4 regions of the Paenibacillus sp. FSL R7-0198 genome follow, and region 4 is predicted to be linked to each of the others. Evidence: riboswitches for the same ligand, from Rfam matches in the RefSeq annotation. Region 4 holds a riboswitch; each other region holds the start of a gene.
What was found. A riboswitch is a leader RNA that binds a small molecule or an ion and turns the genes downstream of it on or off. The one in region 4 is predicted to bind thiamine pyrophosphate.

Region 1 (7,497 bases), 4.0 Mb from region 4:
TTAACCAGACAATATGCCTCATAAGCGGGTACCATTGACTTCCTTAAAATTGGGACTATTCACATAACAACCGATTCGATCCTCCCATATCAAACCTTTCATATCAGGTCCTTTACTCCTGAATTTCCCTAAAAACGTTTACATCTTCTTAAAACCGGGTAAAATCACTTCAATCCAATTGGAATTACATTCTAAAGTCATCTATTTCGTCTAACAAGTCACATGTACCTATATGCGCACCTGGCATGGTAACCAGTCGAAATACATAATTCGAAAAAACGCATCAAAGGAGGAACCAAGATGATCCGCATGCCTATTCAGCAAATGATCCCGTACCATCACCAATATCCGCGCAACACGGCGACCACTGCTCCTAAAAAGGAGAATGAGAACACTCAAGGTCTATCCTTTCATGAAATTCTACAGCAAAAAATGGCGAAGAAAAATGCTTCTCCTTCCCTTAGATAAAAATGGACACCGGACCCTATTCGAGTCAGGTTATCGACCGTCTTTCCGCAGCTTGGCGGAAGGGCGGTTATTGGCGTTGAGCCATAAACGACTGTACAGTTCTAAGGCATGTTTCTATAATGGTTTAAATATCTACAATCATTTCCATGACATGACATATACGAACTGTAAAAGGGGACTTAGCACATGATCACCATTGGTTGTTTTCACGCTCATTATTCCAACATCGCCTTAATTGAAGAGACGCTTGCTCCTTATGAAGTTGAATTGGTCCATTACGTCGATCCAGGTCTGGACCGTCTTAAACATGACGCTGACTTTTCCGAGGTCGTTATTCACGAGAAGGTAGCCCAGACGCTCCAATGGATCGCTGAGTGTCATGCAGATGCCATTCTGGTCACGTGTACCCTGTTTGCGACAGTACTGGAGCAGGAAGCCACACAGGTCCCTGTGCCCGTGATCGGCATAGATGATCCGTTATTGCAGGAGATGCGGCGAGTAGCAGGAGATTACATCATAGCATTCACCAACCCTGCAACCATTGAAGGCACGATGGCACGGGTGAACCAGGCTTTACAGCAAGAGGATGAGAATGGGCAACTACACGTTGCCAAGACATATCAGACGGAAGCGGTATGCATCCCTGGGACATTTGAGTTGATTATGCGTGGAGATCAGCAAGGGTATCTCGAAGCGGTACGTGAAGGATTACAGCAGATTGCTGAGCAGTATTCGGGTAAAACGGTAGTGGCAGCCCAACTGTCTATGGCTCCCGCAGCTGCCCAGGTTACAGTAGATAGCGGGATTCCGATCCATAGCCCGCTGGCATTGCTTGCCGCGTATTTGGAGAAGAATTTGGGCCTGGCTCGATAGTAGTAGCGGGTTTGGAGTGAAATATTACAATCGCTAAAATCATGTGAAAACTACTATATTGCTTCCTTTTGCAAAATAAAAATGCTCTCGAACAAGAGCATTTCAAATGGTATAATCACTTTGTACAGCCAATTTGTGGTGGGAAATAGGCTTGCCTCCAGTGGGAGGTGATCCTATGAACTTCTCTTTTAACGACGTAATCGTGTTCGCGATGTTAATTATTGCGCTCCTGACATACATCGATCGTAAAAAGAAGTGACCCGCCACAGGTTGACGGCCTGACGGGTCACTTCATCTGAACTTGCTGCACTCGGAGGAATACCCACCGCAAATGCTGTGCAGGAGTAGCCATTGGCCTGGCTACTCTTATTGGTGTTTACTTACATTCATTTTATTAAACATCTGCTAGACAATCAACCATAATGCTGATAAAAAGTATCAGGAAGCTGATCAGTAAGATGAAGCAGACGACATAATAGCAGTATTCTCACCTACAAACGATGTCAGACTGCCCAGCTTGCGCTGTACCCGCTCCTAGGAACGTGTCCGATATTCCTCGGCCTTTTCCTGCATGCCCGCTGCTACAGCCTCATTCTCGGACAATCCTTTGTCCGCCGCAAAGGTACGAATGTCCTGCGTAATGCGCATGCTACAGAACTTCGGACCGCACATCGAGCAGAAATGAGCTTCCTTAGCCCCTTCTGCTGGCAGCGTCTCATCATGGTAGGACAGCGCACGTTCAGGGTCTAGCGACAGGTTGAACTGGTCCCTCCAGCGGAACTCGAAGCGCGCTTTGGACAATGCATCATCCCGGCGCTGGGCACGTGGATGGCCTTTTGCCAGATCGGCGGCATGAGCTGCGATCTTGTAGGCGATAACCCCTTCCCGCACATCATCCTTGTTAGGCAGGCCCAGATGTTCTTTTGGCGTAACATAACAGAGCATGGACGTGCCGAACCAACCAATCATGGCCGCACCAATGGCGGATGTGATGTGATCGTAACCCGGGGCAATGTCGGTCGTCAGCGGCCCAAGTGTGTAGAACGGTGCTTCTTTACAGATCTCCATCTGCAAGTCCACATTCTCCTTGATCTTATGCATCGGCACATGACCCGGGCCTTCGATCATCACCTGCACATCATGCTTCCATGCGATCTGCGTCAGTTCCCCAAGCGTAGCCAGTTCCGCCATCTGAGCTTCGTCATTGGCATCGTAGATACTGCCTGGACGAAGTCCATCTCCCAACGAAAACGCCACATCATACCTTTTCATAATCTCGCAGATTTCTTCAAAATGGGTGTACAAAAAATTCTCCTGATGATGTGCCAGACACCATGCTGCCATAATGGACCCACCGCGAGACACAATGCCTGTCATTCGCTTGGCGGTCATCGGGATATAACGCAGCAGTACACCTGCATGAATCGTAAAGTAGTCCACGCCCTGCTCTGCCTGCTCTATGAGTGTGTCACGGTACAACTCCCAGGTCAGCGCTTCCGCTTCGCCATTCACCTTCTCCAGCGCCTGATACAGCGGCACCGTACCAATCGGCACAGGTGAATTGCGGATGATCCATTCCCGGGTGGTATGAATGTTTTTGCCTGTGGACAGATCCATCACCGTATCCGATCCCCATCGTACCGCCCAGGTCATCTTCTCGACCTCTTCCTCGATGGAGGAAGATACTGCAGAGTTGCCGATGTTGGCATTGATTTTCACGTGAAAATGACGACCGATCAACATCGGCTCACTCTCCGGGTGATTGATGTTGGATGGCAGAATGGCCCGTCCACTCGCCAGCTCCTGCCGCACAAATTCCGGTTCCACGCCTTCACGAATGGCGGCAAACTCCATCTCTGCCGTAATGACTCCCTGCCTCGCGTAGTGCATCTGGGTCACACAGCGTCCTGTCTGTGCCCGTAGCGGTTTTCCACGCAATCCAGGGTACTCTTCGGCTCCCGCTCTCTTCCCTCCGTGCTTCAGTCCGTTATCCTCCGGTTTAACCGTACGGCCCTGATAAGCTTCAACATCGCCGCGCTCTGTGATCCATCGGGTGCGCAGGGCTGGCAGACCTGCACGGATATCCGCATGAAATGCGGGATCGGTCATCGGGCCGCTCGTATCGTAGACACGCAGCGGTTCGTTATGCTCCACCCCTTGGGGAGTATTCGTGTCATGAAGGGCTATCTCACGCTCCGGTACAGCAATGTCCGGCCGTGAGCCCTGAATGTAGACTTTGCGGCTGCCCGGAAAAGGCTGAACCCGTCCGGCCGCTCCTGTTTCTTTTCCCACCTGCTGACCGTTATGTTCCTGTTCCATCGCTTGTTGTCCCGTTTGGTTTCCTGTACTCATGTTCGCTTGTCTCCTCCTCAGTGTTCGTTCACTTGGTTTCATTGGTATCGTCATCAGCTCACTTACGCACCTGTCCCAAATCATCCAGAGCACAGAGAAGAAAGAGCGATCCTACACCAGACCAGAGGAGACATTATTTATGTACAGTTCACAACAGACGGAGGCTGCCACAGATCATCGATCTATAAGACTTCCCTCCTCATCCAAGCCCACTTCCGCAGGTTATCGAAAAAGAAGCCCATAAAATCCGCGCTATATCGCCCGTTCCCTGTATATAAAAAAGCCGGTCCCCGAAGGAACCGACTTTTATGTCCATCACCAATAATGCACCTTCAATCAGCTCCTTAACGGAGACTACAAGGGTCACATCATGAGGTGGTTGAGGTCATATCGCCGATTACTTCCCTACGCTGGTATGATCCAGATCAGGTGCAAAGGGTCCGGAATCTCATGCGATTCCGTCTCAGTCCGGACAATTCGGACTCCCCCAGTAACGTTAGTAAGTTGCGGCTTACATAAGCCGCCGTTCATATTCAATGAAGCTGGCTCCGTTGGGCCGTCCATTACAGAGTAGCGCAACCGGAACATAAAAACAACCTTTATATTCCAGAACACTAACTCAATTGGAGAAAAAACCTCACCTCAACATCAGGATAACATGAGCCCCATCTGCGTAGCAGCATCCTTCAACACAGGTGCGTATTCATGCAATGTCTCCTGCGAGAGTCGGCTGACAGGCCCTGAGACCGAGAGCGCAGCTGCAATATTGCCTCTGCGATCCATAATCGGTACAGATACCGCGGCAGCTCCCGGCTCACGTTCCTCATAACTCGTCGCATATCCGTTATCCCGGATATCTCCCATTTGCGCTAAATACACCGCGGGATCAATAAACACCGGCCATTCCGGGCCGTTCATCAGTTCTTCACGATCCTCGTCCGTGGCAAACGCCATCAAAACTTTGCTGGAAGCGCCCACAGACAGCGGGAGTCTAACACCAACGGGGGCGACTCGGCGAATCGCCTGATCACTTTGCACAGCCTGAATCCGTATCCGTTCACTCCCATCACGCAGGTACAGACTCACGGTCTCTCCCAATCGATCTCTCAGTCGCTCCATCGCAGGCAGCAGCAGAATAGCGGGATCATCACTGCGGGACATATGAGCTGACAGCTCCCAGATTCGGATGCCAAGTCGGTACTTCTCTGTTGCTGCATCACGGATCACGAACCCTCGATCCTCCAGCGTAGCCATCAAACGGTGCACTGTACTTTTGTGCAAGCCGATCTGGCTGGCAATTTCGGTGAGTCCCAGATCACTGCGTGTGGTAAAACATAATAATATATCCAGCGCCCGTTCCACAGCCCGGACGGTTAACTTGCGATCTTCCATGGCATAATGCCCTCCTCATGTTTCATCACATGAAACTTGGTTACATAAATTATATGAGAAACGGTCTCATCTGTAAACCAAAAAGAGCCAAAATCAAAATAGGCTAACCTGTAAATTTTTCCTTTTTATAAGACTTAATCCCCTGTAATTTACACACTAAGGTAATGTTACCCATATATCTTAAGAACTATATAACAATTGCGTAACAAATGCCCTCAATCAATTGACTTTGACTATACTGGAACATACGATAAAGATATATTACATTAAGATATCGCTCTGAAGCAGGCTCTGAAATAAACGCAATTCTCTTTTCATGTCGTTGTTATCTTCAACTGAACTTCAAAGGAGGGGCATTCATGTATCCAACATCCCAGAGCGAAGCCCCGCTGCATACAAAAGTGTCCGATCTGCCCTCTTCCCTATCACCGAGGCTGATTCGGTTCAAACATATTATCGTAGCGTTGCTGCTCTCCGTTGTATTTTTTCTACTGTTTTGTTTTATCGCACTGCATGGTTATATCGCATGGGTATTATCCAATCCTACTGTAGCACCGGTCTTCTCCAATCCAATGCAGGCCAAGAACATGAAGTATGAAGACATCACGTTCCCGGCAGCAGATGGCAGCCGGACGATGCAGGGATGGTATATACCTGCTGACAATGCTGCAAGCAAAACGATTATTTTCAGTCACGGCTATGGTGCCAATCGTGAAGAAACATGGGTACCCATGTATGACCTGGCACACTATGCCCATCAACTTGGGTTCAACGTGGTCATGTTCGATTATGGCTTCGCCTCACAGGTGAACAAAGCTGTAGCCACAGGTGGCAAAGCTGAGTCACAGCAATTGCTCGGTGCGATCCAGTTCGCCAAGCAACGTGGTGCGCAGGAACTGGTTGTCTGGGGCTTCTCGATGGGTGCCGGTACAGCGCTTCAGACTGGGCTGATTACACAGGAAGTGGATGCAATGATTCTGGACAGTACGTTCCTGCTTGAGCCGGATACGCTGTACCACAACATTCATAACCAGATCGATCTCCCGCGTCAGCCCACACTCGAGATCATGAATCTGTTGTTCCCTGTTCTGAATGGTACCGGATTGCAACAGATCCCGTATCAGGAAGTGAAAAAGGAAGATTATCCGTTCCCGATTTTCTTCATCCATGGTACAGAGGACGAGAAGGCGCCTTATCCAATTGCGGAGCAGCTCGCCGCCAACCAGACTAATCCGTATTCGGATGTATGGATTGTACAGGACGCGCATCATGAACTTATTTTCCGGGAGCATCCGAAAGAATATCTGCGCCGTGTCTCAACTTTCCTGAGTCATGTAACGAAGACAAGCAGTGACGATGTGCAAAACACGAATAGTGGAGAATAACCAAATTTCAATCATCGAATTTTTTCCAGAGCCCTCAGGGGCTCTTTTTTTTTGCAATCATAGGACAACAAGCTCGCGGAATATACTCTTGGGACGCATGAACAGATGGTCTGCATGTAATGAATTTCATCTGAAGGAGGTTCAACATAGATGAACTGGTATGGATATGGTCACCTACTGCCTCTGCGGACATTGGAGGAAATCCGTTTCTGGAAAGAGCAGGAGAAAGAACATACACTCGTCATTCGTGCCCTGGTTCCTGATCTGGAGCCCCCATACGTCAAGCTACTGGAGGAATGGGAGGCTACCTTTGCAAACAGTGAGCGAGTAGCCAATCAGCTTTTAAAACAACTATTGCCCGCAACCCACCCACCTGCTCCCTACATGGTTCGTTGTATCGATCAACTTGTGTTGGCAGCTCGGCAGCAATCGAGAGAGTTCATCAGACAGCTGTATGTTCTTCTGGAACAAAGTGCTGCTGTGCAAGCTGTTCCGCTTGCCAAAGTACTCATTCTGCATTTTATCCGCGAATCGGAATATTTTCTGGGCGTATTGGATACGCTTGGCCAACCTGGCATCTTGCGCGAAACGGATTCGGAGCCGTCACTTTTTCTGGAAAATGCGTTGCATACGTCAGAGTCAGGAAGCATCCATCGCCAAGCTTCAGAAGCTCCAACTTCTCCAGAGGGAAATGTAAATGCACCTGCCGCTTCAGCTCAGATCCAATCCGCAACCATTCAACCGCCTTCTACCGGAACAACACAAGCCACACCAAGCTCTACAGCACCTCCCGTAAAAGAGAAGCCGGTTCCCATCGGAGGACACACACTGCCGCCTCTCCCCTATGCGTACAATGCGCTGGAGCCACATATTGATGAGCTGACGATGCGTATCCATCATGACAAACACCATCAATCTTATGTGGACGGACTAAATGTAGCAGAGAAAAAGCTGGCGGAATCGCGAAAAAAGAATAACTTTGAACTCATCAAACATTGGGAACGTGAACTCGCCTTCAACGGGGCAG
Region 2 (7,497 bases), 370 kb from region 4:
TAAGAAATATGTACCTCATTATACAGACCCGATGGACCATAACAGTTTTAACGGGACCTATGAGGTAGTGCAGGATGGATATTATGCAGCTCAGATTCGAGAAAGACTATTCCCATCCTCAGGTGTGATACCGGTTGATGATCCTGGCCGAAGATATACGTTGACGACAGGGGATTTTTTCACCGTGACGCTCCAAAATACAAATCGTACACCTTCCATGCTCATCCGTGAATGGTTAAGTGGTACGGCTCAGGCTTCAGCGGTATTTGTAACATACGGAGGTATGGTCCTCAATGAAGATTACTGAGCTATCCATTGTATTCGTGCTGATCTTCTTCCCGCTCTTCTGGATCATCTCACTCCATACCCAAGATGCCGAAGAGGCTCAATATCTTGGTCATCGATACAGATCTGCACTTCAAACTGCAGTCATGGATGCAGGTGCAGTGATGCATCAGAATGAGAAACAAAATGATGAAGCAGGTTACGATTCAACCAAGTTTGTTAAAGCCGATAAGGAGCTTGCCTTGTTGACATTTACGCAGACGATGGCTTTGAATATGGGCATTCAGGATGATCCCGCAGCTATTCGAAACATGTTTAATTACATTCCTGCCGTAGTTATTCTGGATTATGATGGCTATTATATGTTTTCCACGGAAACAGAGATGACGGGTAACCTTGAAGATTCTTTCCGGCAAGTATGGAGCCCCAAGAAACCTTATACATATTCAGATTCTAATGGTAACAGTATTAACTTTACACTGGACGACTACGTATATGCCTATGACGCAAGCGCAGGGAAATGGATTGAAGGATTTCAAAAAGAACTGGCTTCAACCACACAGATTCCTTTACTTCAGGATACCCACGTATTTGAACAAGTTAGACGAAGTCGGATTGTGACTACTGTGCAGGATAATCTGGCTGATGTGATTAACCGCCATAATGAGTTTGCCAGAAAGAACGGTATTTCCTATACATTTACGATGCCCCTGATTGCCCAGGAAGATTGGTACAACTCCATAAATGATACAGGGATTATGGCTTTTATCCAAGGTATAGGTGTGGGTGACCAGAAGATCAACAATTACGCAATTGGTGGAGGCAGACTTGTGAAGAAAACGGCGATAGTAGGTGGGGTAGATCCTTTAACGGGTATCAAGTACTACTACCCCTCCACATGTGGTAATGGTTACCGTGCTGAAGAGGTGTTCACAGACGCGAGACAAGCAGCTGCACAAGGCTATTTCGAATATAAATGCTCTAACCGTTAGGGTACCCTGTATGACAAAATTATGGAAGAGGTTCCTGATATGTTTACATTACTTTCAGAAAAGACGGGACCTGTGCTAGAATAGGGTTTCGGAACAATCACAAAAGTAATGTCTAATAGATAGGAGCAACCTCATCTTATGAGTTTATTGTCAGTAGAGAACGTAAGTCACAATTTTGGAGATCGCACGTTATTTAAAAATGTATCGTTTCGTTTACTTGCCGGAGAGCGCGTAGGGCTTGTTGGTGCCAATGGTGTAGGTAAATCCACATTAATGAACATCCTTACCGGTAAATTGCTTAAAGATAGTGGAAAAGTGGAATGGACACCTAAGGTCCGTTATGGATATCTGGATCAGCACACGAAGCTTACGCCAGGTAAAACCATTCGTGACGTGCTTAAAGATGCATTCCTTCCGTTGCTTGAATTGGAAAAAGAAATGATGAATATTACGGACCAGATGGCAGATGCAGATCCAGATAAGCTGGAGCAGTTGCTGGAAGAGATGGGCGATATTCAGGAACAACTGGAACAGGGCGACTTTTATCTGATTGACGTAAAAGTGGAAGAGATGGCTAATGGTCTTGGTTTGTCCGCAATTGGTCTTGATCGGGATGTCGCAGCTCTAAGTGGTGGACAACGTACCAAGGTGCTGCTTGCCAAGCTTCTGCTCGAGAAACCTACAGCTCTGTTACTGGATGAGCCGACCAACTATCTGGATGTAGAGCATATTGAATGGCTGTCACGTTACCTGAAGGACTACCCGCACGCGTTCCTCTTAATCTCCCATGACACGGAATTCATGAATGAAGTCGTAAATGTCATTTATCATTTGGAATTTGCCAAATTAACGAGATATGCAGCGAACTATAACAAGTTCCTCGAGATGGCTGATATGAATAAAGCCCAGCATATTGATGCATACGAGAAGCAGCAAGAGTACATCAAGAAGCAGGAAGATTTCATTCAGCGTAACAAGGCACGTGCTTCAACTTCAGGTCGAGCGAAGAGTCGGGAGAAGCAGTTGGACAGAATTGAACGTATTGATCGCCCAGATGAAGCGGCCAAACCAACGTTCAAATTTAAGGATGCCCGTGCGAGCAGCAAAACGGTCTTTGAGGGCATTGATTTTGAAATTGGATATACGTATCCTTTGCTGCCTAAGATGACAATGACAATCGAACGTGGTGAGAAAATTGCCATCGTAGGTTGTAATGGTGTGGGTAAATCGACGCTGTTGAAAACCATCCTGGGAAAAATATCTCCACTCAGTGGAAAGACTTTCTTAGGAGATTATCTCGAAACGGCATATTTTGAGCAGGAGGTTCGTGCTGGGAATATCACGCCGATTGAGGATGTCTGGAATGAGTTTTCACATTTGACCCAAAATGAGGTCCGAGGTCATCTCGCTCGCTGTGGGTTGAAAAATGAGCACATTACTCGTCCGCTTAATATGCTGAGTGGTGGAGAACAAGCCAAGGTTCGTTTATGCAAACTCTTGATGCGTGAAAGCAACTGGATTCTATTTGATGAGCCGACGAACCATCTGGATGTCACAGCTAAAGCGGAGTTGCAGCGTGCTTTGAAAGAATTCAAGGGAACGGTGTTACTGGTATCTCATGAACCTGATTTCTACGAGGGTTGGGTTACCAAAACATGGAATGTCGAAGAATGGTCTGAGAAAAACTAGACGATTTAAGACAATGTTTAACAGAAATGACGGTGACAAAAAAATCCGTCTATGGTAACATAGGCTACAACTTCATATGAACACTAGGGGGGCCGCACGATGCGGCTGAGATGGAAGAATGCGATTCCGGACCCTTTGCACCTGATCTGGATCATACCAGCGTAGGGAAGTGGCGAGCGCGTTTCAGTGAATGACGTGAGCAAACGGCAACTCAAAAGGACCGTCTGCTTAACGAATTGAAACATGCAGTTGCGTGTATAACGTTATGGCTATAAGGTCTATAGCTTTATTGCACGAAATGAACTGTATGCTTCAGTCAGTCATCTGGTTCAATAATTAATACGCAGCCACTCCCCTACGGGAGTGGCTTTTTTTGTGTTTTCATAGCATTCACGCATGGAAGGAGAGGGATGGTACGGTAATTTCTCATGAACATGTACACAGATCATTTGAATTGCATGTTGTATCTACGGGTGCAGGGGATCAAGCATCTTTTGTAAAAGCTGCAAAGGACGTTTGGCCATCAGTGGACTATATTCATATACGAGAAAAACAACTCACATGGCAAGACAAGATCGATTGGGCTGAAAGTCTGCGCAGCGTTGGCGTTCCATCTTGTCGCATCGTTATCAATGGTTCAGAACTGCCTTTACAGAATGACATCTGTGGCGGTGTACATTGGGGGCAAGATGCGATACGCAACTGTAACCCTGCTGTCATGAGCAATGTGCAGCGCCTTCGTCTGGGTGTATCTGTTCATTCAATCGATGAGGCAAAAATCGCTGAAGAACGGGGAGCCGATTATCTTTTCTTCGGGCATGTCTACTCAACCAACAGTAAGCCTGATCTTGACCCCAGAGGATTACATGCTCTTGCTGAAGTGTGCAGGCGTGTCTCCATTCCTGTCATGGCGATTGGGGGTATCGGACCGGGAAACATTCACGTTATTCGCTCTGCAGGGGCACAGGGAGTCGCCGTGATCTCTAATGTATGGGCGAGCGAGTCACCGGATCGGGCGGCTGCATTATTAAGGCAGGCTATCGTTGCTACAGAAAGTCTGAGTCCCTGAATCAAGGAGATGAGAGGATGAAAGAGATCGTTATTGATAAACCGGATAAGTTTCATGCAGAAACGATTATTGTAGGTGGAGGCGTTGTTGGTTGTGCTATCGCTTATGAGCTTGCTTCCCGTGGACAGGATGTGCTGTTGCTGGAGCGTTCGGCGATTGCAGGAGGCACTTCTTGCGCGGCGGCTGGAATGCTGGCGGCAGACAGTGAGGATTTTGCTCATCCTTTGATGGCTAAGCTTGCCAGACAGAGTAGACAGTTACTTATCGAGCAACAGGTGCTAATGGCTACACTCAGTGAGGTAGAGACTGGCCTGCAATGCCAGGGATTCCTAACTCCTTTTCGTTCATACAGTGAATTAAGTAGTTATAAGGACAATCGGAAGTCTGCGTTGTCTGCTTCTGCTGATGAGGTATGGTGGGATCGTTCCGTTGTGCAACAGGAGGCATCATGGCTTAACAGAGATACGTATGGAGCCTACTACAGACCTTACGAGAGTGAGATTCTTCCAGTCCATCTAACGAAGGCATATGCTGAATCCGCTCAAGCATTTGGAGCACGGGTTATGGAGGACATACAGGATATACGTGTGCAAGCAAACGAACATGGCGTGCAGGGAATCACCACATCGATCGGTGAGATGAGATGTAAACATGTCATTATAGCGGCTGGATTACAGAGTGAAGAGTTGATGAGACATGTGAATCTGAGCATGCCTGTGTGGTCGGTAAAAGGAGAAATAGCCGCCGTTCAGTTCTCAGATGAACATGCTGGGTACAGACCTGACAGAACGGTGTATGCAGAGGATATCTATATTGTTCCCAAAGCTAATGGCGAAGTTTGGCTCGGGGCAACCAGTCTGCCAGGCAGAACCGATCTGAACGTTTCTGTACAGGGTGTTCAGAAGCTGCTAACAGCAGCTACCCACTGGGTGCCTGGGATGAAAGAAGCACAATTTATACGAGCGTGGGCAGGCGTAAGACCGGCAACTCCAGATGGATTGCCTTATATAGGTGCTTGCAAGAGTATAACAGGGCTGTTCGCCGCCTTTGGGCATTACCGCAACGGTATCTTGCTTAGTGCGATAACAGGAAGACTTATCGCTGAGTTGCTCGCTGGCAAAAGCTCAGAAGAACTCGGAATTGAGGCGCTGAGTCCGGAGCGATTGAACAGAAAGGGAGTGGTGCAGTGAATATCATCGTTAATGGTCAACGGATGGAGATTGAAGACAGATTGAATCGTGTGGATAAACTGCTTAAATCTTTTGATCTGCAAGTCAAGACTGTAGTTGTAGAGCTGAACAAGCATATTTTAACCCGTGAGTATCATGAAACGACGGCATTAAGAGAAGGCGATCGAATCGAGATTGTACATTTTGTAGGAGGCGGTTGATGATGTTGAACATTGGTAAATATACGTTTGAGTCCAGATTGTTGCTCGGAACAGGCAAGTTTTCGGATCTGGAAGTGCAAAGTCAGGCTGTGGAAGCATCTGAAACGGAAGTTTTAACCTTTGCTGTTCGTCGTCTGAATCTGGAGGAGCGCAACCAGAAGCATTTCCTGGATACATTGGATCTGGACAAATACACTCTTCTTCCGAATACGGCTGGAGCTTCCAATGCGGAAGAGGCGGTGCGAATTGCCGAGCTTGCGCGGGCTTCAGGACTTTGTGATATGATAAAAGTCGAAGTCATCGGAGATGGAATTACGCTACTCCCAGATCCGATTGAAACGTACAAGGCTTGCGAAAGTTTGCTTGAAAAGGGCTTCACGGTATTGCCTTATATTTCAGATGATGTCATTCTGGCCAAAAGGCTGCAATTGCTTGGCGTACATGCTGTAATGCCTGGCGCTTCTCCCATCGGAGCTGGCAGAGGCATCATCAATCCCTATAACCTTGAGATCATCATTGAGCAGGCCGTTGTACCTGTGATTGTGGACGCAGGATTGCGCTCCCCCAAAGATGCTGCTTATGCGATGGAACTTGGTGCCGATGGCGTATTGTTAAATACAGCCGTATCCGGATCAGGGGATCCAGTGAGCATGGCTAAGGCGATGAAATTGGGGGTAGAGGCAGGTAGGCTGGCTTATGAGGCAGGCATGATTCCCGTAAAGCGTTATGCAGCAGCCAGTAGTCCGGTGGAAGGAATGGTTCATACATGATAAATCAACAATCAACATCCTCGGAGCAGGCCGATCGGTATTCCAGACAGGAACGTTATGCGCCGCTGGGCAAGGAAGGTCAGGCGAGATTAAAGGGCAGCAGAGTTTTAATCGTTGGTGCTGGCGCACTGGGAACAGGGATCGCAGAAACGTTAGTTCGTTCAGGAGTCGGACACTTGACGATTGTGGATCGTGATTATGTGGAGTGGAGTAACCTGCAGCGACAGCAATTATATGTAGAACAGGACGCGATTGAACGGATGCCGAAGGCGATGGCGGCGGAAAAACGGTTATCTGCCATTAATTCCACGGTTCATGTGGAAGGGAAAGTGTTGGATGTCAGAGTAGATGAGTTGGAAGAACTCGTTCAGCATGCAGACTTGATTATGGATGCAACGGATAATTTTGATACCCGACTACTCATTAATGATATGGCACAGAAGCACCGTATTCCCTGGATTTATGGTGGATGCGTAGGTAGTTACGGCATCACCTATACGTTTATGCCCGGAGATACGCCATGTTTAAATTGTTTGTTGGGTGAAGTCCCTCTGGGTGGAGATACTTGTGATACATCTGGCATCATACCCCAAGCGGTACAGATGGTAACGGCGAATCAGACAGCAGAGGCGATGAAATTGCTTAGTGGCAATGCAAATGCATTGAGACGTAAGTTGTTGTCATTTGACGTTTGGAGGAACGAATACATATCCATCAATGTGGATGGTGCGAAAAAGCAAGACTGCCCTTCCTGCAGCGATTCGGCAACGTATCCATATCTTTCTGCGTCCAATCTGGAGAAAACCGATGTGTTATGTGGCAGGGATACCGTTCAGATCCGGCCTGCACGGCGTATGAATCTGGATCTTCAACAAACGGCGGATCGTCTGGATAGACTTCAAGAAGGAAAAGTGGAATCCAATCCGTTTTTGGTTTCTTTTACAACAGGAGTCCATAGAATGGTTATTTTCCAAGATGGACGTGTCCTCGTACACGGAACAAACGACACAGCTGAAGCACGTACGCTCGTCCATCGCTACTTTGGTTAAAGCAAGAAAGAAGCAAAGTCTGTTCCCTTGAGGGAATGGACTTTTTCATTTTACGGCATGCTATCTGTACCAACCATTGCTGCGAGCAGTGGGGATAGAGACAGGCCGGGTGAAAAAGAGTGAAAACAGCCATTTTGCTGATTGGAGCAGGAGAGCAGGTCAGCCTTATTCAGGATGTTTTATGTAGCGAAGGGTATGAGGTGCAACGAAAGGAAGGACCTGAACTAGACCAATTCGCCAAGAATTTGTTATC
Region 3 (7,497 bases), 4.3 Mb from region 4:
GCTCCTGACATCTTGGCGACATCAGCGACTTCTTCATGAGCATAGGCCATAAACGGGGACGCACCTAGTGCAAGCAGGCCATTGGCTGTGAAGGGAGCCACGACAAGGTTGGTGATATTGTGTACCAGCGGATTTTGCGTACGAACACGTTCCAGATAAGACATATAATTTCCTCCTTGTTTTGAATTAACCCCATCGGCAGAAGTCCGATATCTGGAGTAACTCAGCAGAATAATAGGATATGAGTCTCCTTGTTGAGTAGGGGCGCAAGTATAACTACAGCCAGATGCATTAATACGGGAAAAGCAGAAACGTAAAATCTAAAACAATTTCATAACTCCCTAAAAATGGATTTTTGTAAATGGATATAGACAAATTGAATCATTTTGATCTATATCCAGCCTTGATTGAAACAGCTAAAAGGTGGATCCGTATAAAATGTAAATTCGCGAAAAGCAACAGTACAAATACGAAACAGTAAAAAACGAAACAGTATAAAAGACAGAATAAAGAAAGTGGAGCCATGGTATGTCTGCAAACTCAGGCAAGCGATACGGTGATGGACGTTAGCGTTCAAAGAGAGTCCTAAAGCCCAGGATGTCGATACCCGACTGATCGGGGCGCGAAGGTCACACGATGTTTCTAAAGAACACAGGACGTCTTATATGGCTGTCAGATCCTCCTTATGAAATGTAAGGAACACAGGACACGTTATTTCCCAAATTCCCCTGACCGAAACACTATAAATTGCTATTTTTTCCGATATAATATGTCTCAGGTTCCTTAGATTTCTTCAACCGCTCCAAATCCTTGAATAGGGCGCCTCAGATTCGTTAGCGCTCGCTCCATGTTCTACTCTGGGCATATTAGGGCGCGATTCAGCTCATGGTAGGCTTGAAGATAGGCGCAAATTTACATTACCAAATACATATCAACAAGCTACCCAAACGCATATCAAGCCACCAAAACGCATATCAAGCTGCCCAGATGCACATCAAGCCACTTAGGATTGTTATAAATTCTGATCCTCGGATGCTTGCTACAGGCCAATTCCATTTCGCAAACCTTCATGCATCCGATCCTCACGTTTTTGCTAACTTTGCTTTCAATCCCCTTGCGTTCATTCACTTTTCCTTCATTCACTTTGCTCTCTTTTACTTACTCTCCTTGCAGATTAATAAAAGCATCCTCGGCTTTCACCGATTCAGGAATCAAATCCTGTTCAACGAGCCATGCGCGTACATTCTCCCAGGACTCCATTTCCTGCCGACCAAACATCTGACCATCTTCATTCATAAATGGCAGTAAAATAGCCAGACTTTTGGTTTCAATCTCCGGGTCAAGCGGAGACGTTTCATTCTCATGAGCGAGCAGAATATTCAAGGCTTCATCTGGATGCTCCGTTACATGTTTCTGTCCTTCCTGGACCGCTTTGACGAACCGGGTAAGTTGGTCTTTTTTTGCTTCAATGCCAGCTTCACTCGCGGTCAGGACCAATTCATAATAATCAGGCACACCATAATCGACGGGGTTAATGGATTTCATGGCATGTCCTTCTTTCTCCAGAATCAGTTGCTCATGGTTAATAAAACCACCCATAATTGCATCCGCCTGTCCAGAAGCCAGCGAAGGAATCAGATCGAACCCAACGTCGACCAGATTCATGTTGTCGGGATTGCCACCATCGTGGCTGATCATCGTACGCACCATCGCTTCATACAGGGGAATTGAGGAATAACCAACAGTCTTTCCTTCAAGGTCTTTGGGTGAGCTCACGTTGCCATTTGCTTCGGTCAACAGATGCACAAGCGGGTGGCGAACAACAGCAGCAATGGAACGTACAGGAATGTTCTCACCACGAGCGAGCAAAATTTGGGGCTGGTAGCTTAGAGCCAGATCAATTTTTCCAGCAGCAACAAGTTTGAGTGAATCATTGGTATCCGCAGGCATCTGAATTTCGACATCGAGACCTTGATCTGCAAAGTATCCTTTTTCTTGAGCAACGTAGATGAAGGAGTGTACTGCATTCGGGTACCAGTCGAGCATAATGGACAGTTTATCTTTGGTGTCAGATGCTGTTTCGGTTGCAGACTTGCCTGTTTGTTGTGCATTGGTTGCAGCGTCTGTTGTTGGCGTGTTTTTGCTGGTATTCGTGGTGCTGCATCCGCTAACGATCAGCAAAAGGCTAATGAGCATGATGGGAAGCAGGGAGTATATACCTTTGTTATTCATAAATGAAGGTCCTCATTTCATCGTTTTGATTTGTAGAAAATGGACAGCAGCATGTTAACGACAACGTGACAGTGAACTGATTGAAGATGCTGCTGAATTTGTGCATAAGGTATGTTCTGAAGATTGTAACTTCTGTATTTACATCTAATTTCTGTCTAAGTATTATCCAACTTTTCTTTTGCCTCCATGTCCATGCCGCCGTATGCTAAACCGTTTCTCCAGCCAGGCAATCAGTACAAACAAAACGATCCCAAGCAGGGATAACAGCACAATAGCGGCAAACATCGCATCCGTGTTCATGTTGCTGGACATGCGGCGGCTGAAGTAGCCGAGACCTTTGCTGCCACCAAGCCATTCGCCAATCGTTGCCCCAACCACGCAGTACACCACGGACATCTTTAACCCCGAGAAAAAAGAGGGAAGTGCCAGCGGAACCTGGAGTTTGCAAAAAATATCCCATTTGCTGGCGCCCATGGTGAGCAGCAGTTCACGCTGCTCCGGATCGCCTTGGCGGAGTCCATCGTAGGTACTGACCACAATGGGGAAGAATGCGATTAGGAACACCACGGCGACTTTGCTCCACAACGTGTAACCAAACCACAAGATAAATACGGGAGACAAGGCAATCAGCGGGATGGTCTGACTGATCACGATGAAGGGATACAAGGCCTTTTCAATCGATCGGTTCATATGCATGCCTGTTGCTAGCGTAATTCCAGTCACTATGGACAAGACAAAACCAACAACAACCTCCATAAAGGTAGCAGGCAGATGGATGGTCAACAGCAGACGACGGTGCTCAACCAGTGAACCTATGATGGCCGTGGGTGCAGGAATGATGAAGGAGGGAACCCATCCCATACGCACAATCGTTTCCCAGATCGCCAGTAAAGAGAGCATGAGCACAATAAACAAACCATATTGGGAAAACCACTTCGAGAGCCACTTTGAACACCACGTCCAAACGCTAACCTCAGTTCTATCATTTTGCATGTAATTGTTCCTCCAGTTGTTTCCTCATCTGCACGAGAACTGGTTCGTAGATCATGTCCGAATGCCTTGGGCGTGGTAAAGGAACCATCATCTCCCGCAACTGCTGACCTTGCCCTCCTGGAGTTAACAGAATGATACGGTCACTTAACAGCAGGGCTTCTTCGATGTCATGTGTAATGAACAGCACGGTTTGTCCAAAGTCTTTCCACAGCTCCAACAACCAGCGATGCATTTCTCGTTTGGTTAAAGCGTCGAGTGCACCGAAGGGTTCATCCAGCAACATGAGCTGCCCGCCTGTAAGCAAGGTACGCAGCAATGCCACCCGCTGCCGCATGCCGCCGGATAACTCATCCGGATAGGCCTGCTCATAACCGGACAAGCCAAACCTTGCCAATCCAGCGATGATATCGGCTCGTAGTTTGTCCTTGTCCTGTCGGCCTGGTGCCAGCTCGGCAGGCAGCAGGCAGTTCTCCATGACGGTACGCCAGGATAACAGCAGGTCTTTCTGCGGCATATAGGCGACTCGTCCGAGCCGTTGTCCTTGCGGTACGTCAGCAATATCGATGGTGCCGACGGTTGGCTCATGCAAGCCTGCGAGCAGCTTGAAGAGCGTGCTTTTACCTGATCCGCTGGAGCCAATGAGCGAGACAAATTCTCCTTGTTGAACCTGAAGCGACACATTGGAGAGCACAGGGGAATCCTTTTTTTCGGAAAAAGCAAAGCTTACGTTGTGAATGGTTACATGGTTATCCATCTGATCCTCACCCCCTTGATGTCAGACTACTGCAATAACAACGGCATCCTATACTCTGCAAAAGGAACAAAAAAGACCCACCCATTTCCGGAGAAATGAGTGGGTCTGTAAGTTAAATCCGCAATTTATCTTCACATACATGAAAAAATTCCGCTTACTAAAAGGCCGCTCCACTTCCCTCCGCTGGTATGATCCAGATCAGGTTCAAAGGGTCCGAATAGTCATATTCGTCTCAGCCGCAAGGCTCCCCTAGTGCAAAAGTTCAAGATATGCAGTTGTCTGTTCAGCATATATCACTTGAACATGAACTGTAAAGAGGCAGCATGATGGAATTGTTGAGATGAACTTGGAGTCAGACCCGAACAACTGAACAATTTACCTGGGCTCCCTAACCCGATATAATAGTGGTGGCGCATATTGGCCGGATCACAAATGCAGGCGGGATTGTTCTCCCTCCGAAGCAGAATGGGGACCCGAGTTGAAAACGTTCAAAAAAGTATATATTGAGATCACGAGTATCTGCAATCTGGCATGCAGCTTCTGTCCGCAGACACAGCGTGCCAAAGGATTCATTGACCCTGAAGTCTTCAACAATATACTGGATCAAGTTAAACCACACACCAATCATATTTATCTACATGTCAAAGGCGAACCCTTGTTGCATCCCAAAATAGATTTGTTGCTCGATTCCGCACATGAGAAGGGACTCAAGGTGAACATTACAACGAATGGTACACTGCTGCCCAAGACTCAGCATAAATTGCTTGGCAAACCGGCGCTGCGACAGATGAATTTCTCCCTGCACAGCTTCGATGGGCATGAAGGTTCAACAGATCGTGACGGTTACCTGCGTCATATTTTGTCCTTTGTACACGAGGCCGTTAAGCACAATGTCATCATCTCATTCCGGCTGTGGAATCTGACACAGGATAACTTCACAAATGCTCAGATGAATCGAAATCGGGAGACTCTTGAAGTATTGGAACGTGAGTTCAATCTGGACTTCCGCATTGAGGAAAAAGTAGTTCCAGGCAGTGGGGTCAAAATTGCCCCGAATGTATATCTGAATCAGGACCATGAGTTCCAGTGGCCAAGTCTGGATGCACCTGAAGATGACGGCAAAGGCTTCTGCCATGCATTGCGTGGGCAGGCAGCTGTGCTTGTAGATGGAACGGTAGTTCCATGCTGTCTCGATGGCGAGGGTGTAATTAACTTGGGTAATGTGCACGAGAAGTCATTCTCGGAGATTATTGAGGGTGAACGAGCGAACAATCTGGTATATGGTTTCTCCAAGCGGGAAGCTGTGGAAGAGTTGTGTCGAAAGTGCGGTTATCGTCAGAGATTCGGAGCCTAGAATATATAAATTTAGTTAAAAACGAACCTACCGAAAATATTTGTTTCGGTAGGTTCGTTTTGTCTTTATTGCGAAATTATTTAGATAATAAGAATTGAAATCAATTCAGGATAACAACTTTTTTGTAAAATCATAGTCTATTAATCTTGTTTTTATGAATTTGCATGGTATTATTATCCTATTGATTAGGAGGTGAATTAGTTCTAAAGATTCATATATTATTGGATTTGCCTACCAGAAGCTTACTGAGGAGTGTGTTTTAGTTTTGAATTCAAAATGGAAAAAGTTTAATCACAAACTATCGTTAATGCTTTCTACGTCGCTGATTGTTTCTATGTTATCTATCAATTTATCTGTATCTGCAGAAGTGGCTACATCTAAAACTTCTTTTAATGACATTGATAATTCGTATGCCAAAACGGAAATAACCAAATTAGTAGAACAAGGAATACTCACAGGATTTACTGATGGGACATTTAAACCTTCCGATTCGGTAACACGAGCTCAATTAGCAAAAATTATGGTCGGTGCGCTTAATTTAAAGCCTGATAATGTCGAAGTAAGTCAATTCAGAGATGTAAAGGAAGATCAATGGTATGCCGGATATGTAGGTGCACTTGTCAAATCTGGAATTGCTCAAGGTACCTCCAAAGATAGCTTTTCGCCTAATAAAAATGTGACAAGAGAAGAGTTGGCTGTATTTTTTGTTAGAGCCTTTGGTTGGGACATTCAAGATGTAACGAGTCAAACATTCAAACCACAACTCTCAGATTTGGGTCAAGTATCTAACTGGGCGAAAGATTCTGTAACACTAGCCTATCAATCTGGTTTTATCAAAGGATTAGTTCAAAAAGATGGAACAGTAAAATTTAATCCATCAGGCGTAGCAGATCGACAGGCGCTAGCGAGACTTGCATATGAGTTTGTGACAAATAAGTCTACATATGATAGTTACATGGCTCCTGCCAAGACAGAGATTGATACTGAAGATTCAAATGAAGCAAAACCTGAAACAGCAAAACCTTCTGAAGGTAACAGTAAGGGAAATAGCGGTAGCAGCTCCGGAGATAAAGGGAACGGAAGTAACAATGGTGGAAATAGTGGAGGCGGGGAACAAACCCCTAGTAATAATCTCTCTGCTCCAGGTACATATACTCTTGGTAATGTAACTGGAAATATAACTATTAGTTCTCAAGGTGTCGTTCTAAAAAATACCAAAATAAATGGTAGGCTGAAGATACTTGAGTCCGTAGGAAACGGTGACGTGACTCTTGATAATGTTAGTGTCACGGGAACGACTGAGATTCAAGGCGGAGGACCAAATAGTATTCATGCAGTGGACTCGGTTCTTGCAACAGTGATTGTTGACAAAGCGGACGGCAGTGTTCGTTTGGTCCTTGAAGGTGGAAGTAATGTTCAGCAGATTGAAATTAGATCTGGTGCAATCGTACAGAATGTCTCCACGGGTGATGTCGGACCGATTGAAATAGCAGAGTCGATTCCCCATAATTCTTCGGTAGTGCTCAGTGGAAGCTTCGACTCTGTAATGGTTCATGCAGAACAAGTTTCAGTGGAGTTCGGAGATAATTCCACCATTGAAAATCTTGAGGTGTTCCAAGAAGCATTGAACACAGTGTTTAAAATTAACCATGGTGCTGTAGTGAGTCGGGCTATATTAAATGCAATCGTACAATTTTCTGGAGCGGGAACATTATCTTCAGCTCTGGTCAATGTAGAAGGTATTGATTTTAGTCAACTTAATCACCCCCCAGCTATTGAGGTAGATCCTACAGTGACTAGTATAGTTTATTCACCTCAAGAAACAGAGTTTTCAGCAATTGATTCGACCCGTCAGATCGTATTCACGGGTATCGCTACCTCAGCGATCAAAGATATCACTTCCATTGCAGAATGGAATGTCGAGGATAGCACCATTGCCATTGTTGACTCAGGCAAGATTCAAGCTAAAGGCAATGGTACGACAGTGGTAAAAGCTAAATATGGAGATTTCGAAATCAATGTTCCGGTAACCGTTGCAGTCTATAACGAAGGAACAGTCTATCCGACACTCAAAGGGATTCAAGTTACAAATGGAAGTGTAAAGTTGAATTTTACTGAGGGTTTGGAACCTTCCGAACTGGCTGCAAATGATTTCGTAGTTCGT
Region 4 (7,497 bases):
GGACGTTCATCCAGGCTGACCCCTGATACCGGGGTATCAATTGCCAGATTCACGACATCGGATGCAGAGCCAGCTTGAAATCCACCGAAGGCCATGTTGTAGTCCCAGGGCAACATGCTGATCTGTCCATCGTTTTCATACAGATAATAGTTATGTCCCATGTTGGACGTGTAACTGTCCATATTGACAACGACCGTGTGGGCCGCAAAATATCTCAGAACTTCGTCCACATCCACATATTTCTCCAGTTCGGTACCTGTGCTCAAGTTTTTGAGCGATTCAATGACACGCTGATAATCTTCCTCTGTTGTTTTGGTCTCAGCATTGTCGAAGATGGCGGAGTAACTGGATGATTTGTCATCGGTATACACCAATGAAACACCATTGCCGCTTCCATCCATACCACCTGGACCACGGTTACCCTTAATCCCTGCTTCCGGTAGTGTATTCGCTCCATCTTCCCCTGTCCCGCTGTTCATATTCGGCGGACTTGCACCATCCGGTGGCGCCATACCTTCAGTAGGAGGCTGCATATCTCCATACCCTTGTGCAAAAGGATTGCCATCTGGCCCTCCCATTCCTCCTGCCCCCATGTTGTCATCATTGTTCGGCTTGTAAAGTTCACCCTCATCATTCTTGGCTCGGGCGAGATATCCGCTGTCAATGTCTTCAACAGCCAGGTACAAACCCCAAGTATCTCCATTTACACTAATATTGGAGAATGCGAATAAAGGTGCATCTACGCCAATATAACTCATGATGTCATAACTCAAGTATTCCTTCATATAACTATTGTCGCTAATCATGTTGTTCACAACGAGCTTGTCCAACCCCATCCAAGTTTGATCCTTAACATACTCATCAAATTTGATTTTGAAACTATATCGATCCGTTGTATCATCGCTAGCGACTTGTCGAAGGCTGGAGTTACCCTTTGGACGAATTCCGACGTTTTCAATCGTTGTTCCGTTAATCGTAATATTAGCTGAGATGTACTGCTCCTCATTTGCATTATCCAGCATCTCTTTCCATGCCGCTTCATCCACATCAATCGAAATGGACATAACCTCATTTTTGTTGATTTGATCGGCATACCCTACTGTCTGCGCAGTATTCTCCGTTTTACTCTGATTATCCGTATTCGTTTGTTCTGTTTCAGTCGAATTACTTTCCGAGTCCACACTTCCTTGATTAGTCGAGCTGCATGCCGTCAGCATTGCAGTACATAACACCGCTACACCGATAAATTTAGGCCATTTGTATATACTCATTGCCATCACCTCATGATTGTTGTTAAATCTTTTTATATGTAATCATCATAGATGGCAATTCTTAAATGAATCTGAATGAGTGGCGTCATATGGTACTCTCTAATTGAATGAACGACCAGTGAACTTAAGGCTCCAGCCTCCATGACATCTCCCAAAAATCAAGCTCAAAGCGACTGCACATCACGAAAATATCTTCCATTCGTTGGTACGTTTCCTCGCTACAGCCTTCTAATAGCTTATCCGTTAACGCCACAAGGGATTGATTGTTGCTGTTGTATTCAGAGGAAGCATATCCTGTGATCCACTCTCCGTAAAAAGGATGATCAGCTGCACCTGGCTTTTGGGAAAGAACTTGACCGATCTCTGCATAGCTCCACGAGCAGGCCAGAATCGATACAAGTACTTCTGCTATACCGCCCGCATGGGAAACTGAGAGCATATAGTTTGTATAGGCTGCATTTTTCAGTGCAGGTTTTACCTGAAAAACATCATCCTCTGTAATTCCTAATCGCTCCATATAAGAACGATGAATTTTCATTTCACCATTCAGGATGTTATCTACGTTTTTACTAAAAAACTGCATCAATTTGGGGTCGTGCGACTTGACGATACCTAGTGCAAATACGCGGGCATAATCATACAGGTACAAGTAGTCTTGCAGCAAATAATAACGAAATTGTTCAACCTGTAAAGAACCATCCCCGATCCCTTTAACAAAGGGATGCTCAAGACATTCCTTCCACACAGGCTGTGCTGCCTGATATAGTCGCTCTGAAATAGTCAACGTGTGTTCCTCCAATTCATAATGTATGTATTTAAAAACAAAAAAACGAAACATCCATAGGATGTTTCGCAGACAAATACACTAAAACAAGGGGTACGCATGAGCTACCCAAGTACAGCGTTTCATCGTTGCATCCCTACGTTGGCATGATCCAAATCAGGTAAGGTCGGTTTAACACCCTCTCAGCCGGTTAAGGCTCCCTCGCAAACGGTTGTATGTAGTTGATTACTTTCTTGTTCCCATAAAAGAAAAAATAACATCCATTTAGTATATCAAGGGCTGTTAAATATAGTCAAGGCAGTTTGTATCCCACCTCATCAGCTTGAGTGACGTATGTAAACGATGAAAACCATCATAACAATGGTTGAGTTTTATCCACTGTTATGATGGTTTCTACTCTTACAATTACTGCCGATGGATTAATGCCCGAGTTTGTTCTTTCCGACAAAAGTGAGTATTCCGTACTGGGAAGTGTTTCTCCAGCTCTCATTGGTCGTATCATTCCACTTGGCTACGTTCTGTTTACCTCCGACCTGGTTGTCGTTAATTTGAAGCTCGAAACCGAGGACATTTCCAGCCTTTGGCGTCAGTGAATTCAACTGGATTCTGGCTTCTATGAGGTATCCTTTATTCGTTTTCTTCACAGCACTTACAAGGCGTCCGGGTGAAGCACTGCCTGCAAAGGTTGCCACATTGTCTGCACTGATTCTGAACTGGGCATCATCATATTGAAAATACGGTGTCCGCTGGTGATTCTCGTCCAGGAAAATCTCAACCGAATCCTGATCCCATGGGTTGATGCTATCTGTGATGATGTTTGGATCAGTGACGTCAATCAGCAGATATAGATACTCCCCTGACCACATTGCGCGAGCCACTGCCTCTGCACCTTCGGTCTCATTCAACCTTTTTACTTCAAATGGTACAGCCTTATTCCATAGGGCTTCTTTCTTCCCATCAATCTGAACAATCCCTTGCATAGCTTGTGCAGATTTGGGCATAGGGGCGAGTTGAATCACGCCGTATTTGCTTGTATCTTGCTCCTGAGATTGTGTTCGATCATTCCAGTACAGTGGACTATAAGGTTGTGTCCCACTTGCAGCGCCATCCGTCACACGGATATCCAAACCGGCTTCATATTCTGATCCGGCTTGTATACTACCCCATGGAATGGACAATTCAACCTGATATCCGGCTTTGGTCTCGCGTACACGATATGAACGCTGCTCTGCGCCCTTAGCTTTGCCCGACCGCTTAATGATTACGTGTCGATCATCTGCTTCATATGAAGTGGTCTTGCCATTATTAAGATCAACAAAGAGTTCTACTTTGTCATTCACATCTGCCTTCGCATCCTGAACATCCACAAGGATATACAGGTTACTATGATCCCATAAGGTGCGGAAACTGGCTGATCCCGGAGAGTCGCCCTTCAGTGGAGTAGACACCGCTTTGTTCCAGAGCGGATCTTGTGACAGTTTTTTGATATCCGTTTTACCCGAAAGTGAGACGGCTCTCTGTGTTAACACAGGCAAGCTGGATTCATCCACAAGTCCCCAGTATGCTTTTTTGGCCTTCAGGGCTGAATCAAACAGCATCGCTTGGTTGTTGTAAGACTTCTCATCTTGGAGTCCCCATAAGGTAACTGAAGAAATGTGATCTTTGTGTTTTCTGTACAAATCCAACAGTTCCTTATATCGATACGCCTGTTTTACCGCAACTTCATCCGACATCTCTTCACCAAATGGAATTCCGCTATCCACATCCAGTTCCGTGATCTGAATATCCAATCCAAGTTCGACGAACATGTTGATTGTTTTTTCAATTTCCTTGATGGGCGGCGATTCCAGGTTATAGTGGGATTGCAAACCCACACCATCTATGAGCCCTTTCTCTTTCAGTCGTTTGACCAACTGATACATATGTTCTCTTTTCTCAGGGATTTCCGTGAAGTATTCGTTGTAATATAATTTGGCATTCGGATCGGCTGCACGAGCGAATTCATAGGTTTTCTCAATGTAATCCGGACCGATTAGTTCATAAAAGGGACTTTTACGTAAACCGTTGGCATCACCATTGCTATCCGCAATCGCCTCGTTTACCACATCCCATGCATAGATCTTACCTTTGTATCGGGTCATGACGGTTTCAACGTAATCCTGAATCCGGGCAAGTAGTAATTCTCGACTCGCAGGGTTACCCTGAGGATCCTTGAACATCCACTCTGCTGCATCAATATGCCACAACAGCGCATGTGCGCGTACACCCATACCATGCTCCTCGGCGAACTGAACATATTCATCGGCTGCCTCGAACTCATAAACACCTTCGGAAGGAGACATGTACTTCGGTTTCATCTCATAGGTTGCGGTCAAGCTGTTAAAGTGTTTGGTGAGCAGTTGTCCATATGCGCCTTCCAACTGCCAGCGATACACCGCTGCACCAATGGGGAAATCATCTTGATACAGGTCCTCCAGAGACAGAATCCCTTCTTCTATCTCCAGTTGCTCGGCCAAAGTAAAAGATACATCATCCACGTAAAACGATAACGTATCTACGCTATCTTCAGAGATGTAGGGTGTTTCGATGAACAAATTCAATTCAGTAGGATCATCGCTATACTGAAATTTTCCGGTGATCTTGTGCCATGTATTCCATTCTGCTTTGGTAATCTTCACGCTACCGATCGGGTTCCAGCTTTCGCCCGTTGTTTTTTTATATGTGGTGAGCTGTAGTGTTTGATCCGTGGTGGGCTCCTGGGTAAGTCTTACATATGCCGTAATTTCATACTCTTGGTTACGCTCAAGCAGATCCTTCATGGATAACATCGGTCCATGATAGGAACGCTCACGGTTGGCGACCAGCATACTGGACTGACCTTCGTGTGCTTCCTGCTGTGTCACTGTAAGATTTTCACTACCGACACGTGGAGTCCATCCCTGAAGTGTACCGTCTTCAAAGTTTGTGCTCAAATGACTTCCCTCCACTTCCGTAACTGCCTTGGCTGCATGTAAGACATTCGAAAATGGAAGCATGGCGAGTACGAGCACAAGAACCAAGGCTGTAATATTCCATTGACGTAACCGTTTCATACATTTCCTCCTCATGATTTGGTCTAAGTATTTCTGAACGGATTAACATCCAGATAAATAGATTATAGTTCTTTCGATAGCGCTTACATATAAAAAATTCCCAATAATTATAATAAAAAGTTATCATTTGGTAATCTCATGTGAGTTTAGGAAGCTGGAGTTCGTTCGCGTGGAATATCAAAAAAGCCGCTACATATTTGCAAAAATAAAAGACCGCTTCCCGATAAAATACGAGAAAACGGTCATAGTTAAAAAGTATCTTTTTTCCTGTCTGCTAACAGGCATATAAACATGCTGGAAATCAAGGGCGTCAGATATTCAAAGAATCGCTTTCCCCAAAAATAAGGGAATATAACTTTAACTTTGTTTTATAATCGTCCCTCGTCACCCTGTTCCTCCTGCACAATTCGTGCAATGTGAATCATCAAATATAATAATTCCTCGTTTGATATGGAGATGTCCAGCATATTCTGCACGTAGGTTTTGATCATCTCCGCGCATTTGTATTCAAGCGGATGCTCCTTCACCATGTGTTGAAATATAAAATCTTTCGTCGAATTGCCCAGACGCCCTTCTTGTAAACGCTGGATGAAGAATTGCAGATGTGTGACAAGTCTCACATAATGGATAGAATTTTTGTTCAATTGCATATCAAAGGTGTATTGAATCAGGTTAAAAATATCTTTTAACATCTTAACGGATTGCATCGTGCGCTCCATATTCTGTTCATGCGTTTGGGCATTCACGAAATGAAAAGCGATATTCCCTGCTTCTTCTTCCGGCAGTTCAATACCCAATTCTAAATTCAGCATCTGAACGGCTTCAAGGCCCAGTTCGAATTCGACAGGATGAAACCTCTGTATCTCCCATAACATGCGATTCTGTAATGCTACACCTTTTTTCCATCGTTCAATGGCAAACGACAAGTGATCCATAAGCGTAAAGAAGATTTGGTCGTCAAGAGACAGCTTTTCTTTTGCATTGGTAATCAGTTTGTTTATGACATTCACATGTTTTTCTGGCATGTTTTCGATGGTTCGTACGTAAGCCAGGGCAGACGGATTATTTTGCAGAATGAATCGTTTCTGGATATGCTCCTCATCGAGTCGCTCGCCGACTTTGCCTTTGAATGCCAACCCTTTTCCCATGACAATCATCTCTTGTCCTTGTTCATCTTTGGTCAGAAGCAAGCTGTTATTTAATATTTTGATTACTCTCATGAATTCATCACGATCCTTTATTCTTTCGTGACCGCCTGATCCGAATTTCCGATACATCTGCCATTCTGTTTAATGACCTCTTGATACCACGAGAAGCTTTTCTTCTTCAAACGCTTCAAGTCTTTCAGATCCTGTTCACCGCGGTTTACATAGATCATTCCATAACGTTTCCCATACCCCTGATGTGTGCTTACCACGTCAATAACGGACCAAGGGCAATAACCAATCACATCTACTCCATCCGTTAGAGCCAGTCTGATCTGTTCCAGATGTTTCTCGATAAAATCAATCCGGTACGTATCGTTAATGGTGTAATCTGCCTCCAGTACATCTGGGGCTCCTATACCATTTTCCGTAATTAAAATCGGGAGACCATATCGTTCACATACCTTACGCAATGTCAGCCTTAGGCCAACCGGGTCAATGACCCAGCCATATTTCGTTTTTTCCGTATAAGGATTCTCCGCGGCCCGGTATACTCCCTGCTCGCCAAGCATAATTTGCTGATCACCCGCACGAGCTGTAACATCCGACGCATCACCCATACTGGCGGCAATGGTTGCCGTCGAGTAGTAGTTGATTGCTATCAGATCGGGGCGGCCAGACTGGATATCTTCCATGTCACCCTGCTCAATAACCGGCTCGATGCCGCGTTCCTGTAAATAACTCCAGAATAATGGATTATACCGTCCCCACACCGATAAGTCGAGAAAACCCCATCCACGAATCGTCTCCCAGTTATGAGCAGCGATTGCATCGGCTGGTCTGGAGGTTGCCTGGTACATGGATGTCATGTTTAATGCAGGACCAATCTTGCCTTGCGGGAGCATATCATGAAATAGTCGCATCGTTCTGCCTTGAGCTACAAACATGTGATGATTTTGCTGATACAGTTCCTTACTGGAAGGCAAACGTCCGCCCTTCGGTGTACCAATAGCACCGGGATGGAGAATCATCGTATTTTGCTCATTAATGGTCAACCAATATTTCACTTTATGCCCGTAATGCTCAAACAAGATACGCCCATACTCGACGAAGGCATCGATCGTCCCCCGGTTGTTCCATCCTCCGGTTTTCTCAAGCTCGTAGGGTAAGTCGAAATGGTACATGGTCACAATGGGTTCAATACC

Region 1: it holds a riboswitch for thiamine pyrophosphate, as region 4 does, so the genes downstream of both, thiC (phosphomethylpyrimidine synthase ThiC) here and tenA (thiaminase II) in region 4, are expected to answer to the same signal.
Region 2: it holds a riboswitch for thiamine pyrophosphate, as region 4 does, so the genes downstream of both, MKY87_RS03170 (thiamine phosphate synthase) here and tenA (thiaminase II) in region 4, are expected to answer to the same signal.
Region 3: it holds a riboswitch for thiamine pyrophosphate, as region 4 does, so the genes downstream of both, MKY87_RS20295 (ABC transporter ATP-binding protein) here and tenA (thiaminase II) in region 4, are expected to answer to the same signal.

The regions. Positions count from the first base shown of each region.
Region 1 covers NZ_JBBOCB010000001.1:4,411,357-4,418,853, reverse strand. Annotated here, with positions in the region: gene MKY87_RS19270 (hypothetical protein) at 301-468, shown strand; gene MKY87_RS19265 (hypothetical protein) at 655-1,341, shown strand; gene thiC (phosphomethylpyrimidine synthase ThiC) at 1,876-3,660, opposite strand; TPP riboswitch at 4,079-4,192, opposite strand; gene MKY87_RS19255 (IclR family transcriptional regulator) at 4,342-5,085, opposite strand; gene MKY87_RS19250 (alpha/beta hydrolase) at 5,445-6,470, shown strand; gene MKY87_RS19245 (Fe-Mn family superoxide dismutase) at 6,621-7,497, shown strand, end outside.
Region 2 covers NZ_JBBOCB010000001.1:769,993-777,489, reverse strand. Annotated here, with positions in the region: gene MKY87_RS03185 (hypothetical protein) at 1-307, shown strand, start outside; gene MKY87_RS03180 (hypothetical protein) at 294-1,277, shown strand; gene MKY87_RS03175 (ABC-F family ATP-binding cassette domain-containing protein) at 1,416-2,966, shown strand; TPP riboswitch at 3,042-3,151, shown strand; gene MKY87_RS03170 (thiamine phosphate synthase) at 3,340-4,035, shown strand; gene thiO (glycine oxidase ThiO) at 4,053-5,225, shown strand; gene thiS (sulfur carrier protein ThiS) at 5,222-5,425, shown strand; gene MKY87_RS03155 (thiazole synthase) at 5,428-6,195, shown strand; gene MKY87_RS03150 (ThiF family adenylyltransferase) at 6,192-7,244, shown strand; gene MKY87_RS03145 (response regulator transcription factor) at 7,364-7,497, shown strand, end outside.
Region 3 covers NZ_JBBOCB010000001.1:4,667,226-4,674,722, forward strand. Annotated here, with positions in the region: gene thiM (hydroxyethylthiazole kinase) at 1-164, opposite strand, end outside; gene MKY87_RS20285 (ABC transporter substrate-binding protein) at 1,159-2,232, opposite strand; gene MKY87_RS20290 (ABC transporter permease) at 2,395-3,225, opposite strand; gene MKY87_RS20295 (ABC transporter ATP-binding protein) at 3,215-3,979, opposite strand; TPP riboswitch at 4,138-4,240, opposite strand; gene MKY87_RS20300 (radical SAM/SPASM domain-containing protein) at 4,458-5,333, shown strand; gene MKY87_RS20305 (S-layer homology domain-containing protein) at 5,599-7,497, shown strand, end outside.
Region 4 covers NZ_JBBOCB010000001.1:400,416-407,912, reverse strand. Annotated here, with positions in the region: gene MKY87_RS01545 (CotH kinase family protein) at 1-1,271, opposite strand, end outside; gene tenA (thiaminase II) at 1,396-2,055, opposite strand; TPP riboswitch at 2,171-2,268, opposite strand; gene MKY87_RS01535 (endo-1,4-beta-xylanase) at 2,475-5,147, opposite strand; gene MKY87_RS01530 (PRD domain-containing protein) at 5,516-6,367, opposite strand; gene MKY87_RS01525 (glycoside hydrolase family 1 protein) at 6,385-7,497, opposite strand, start outside.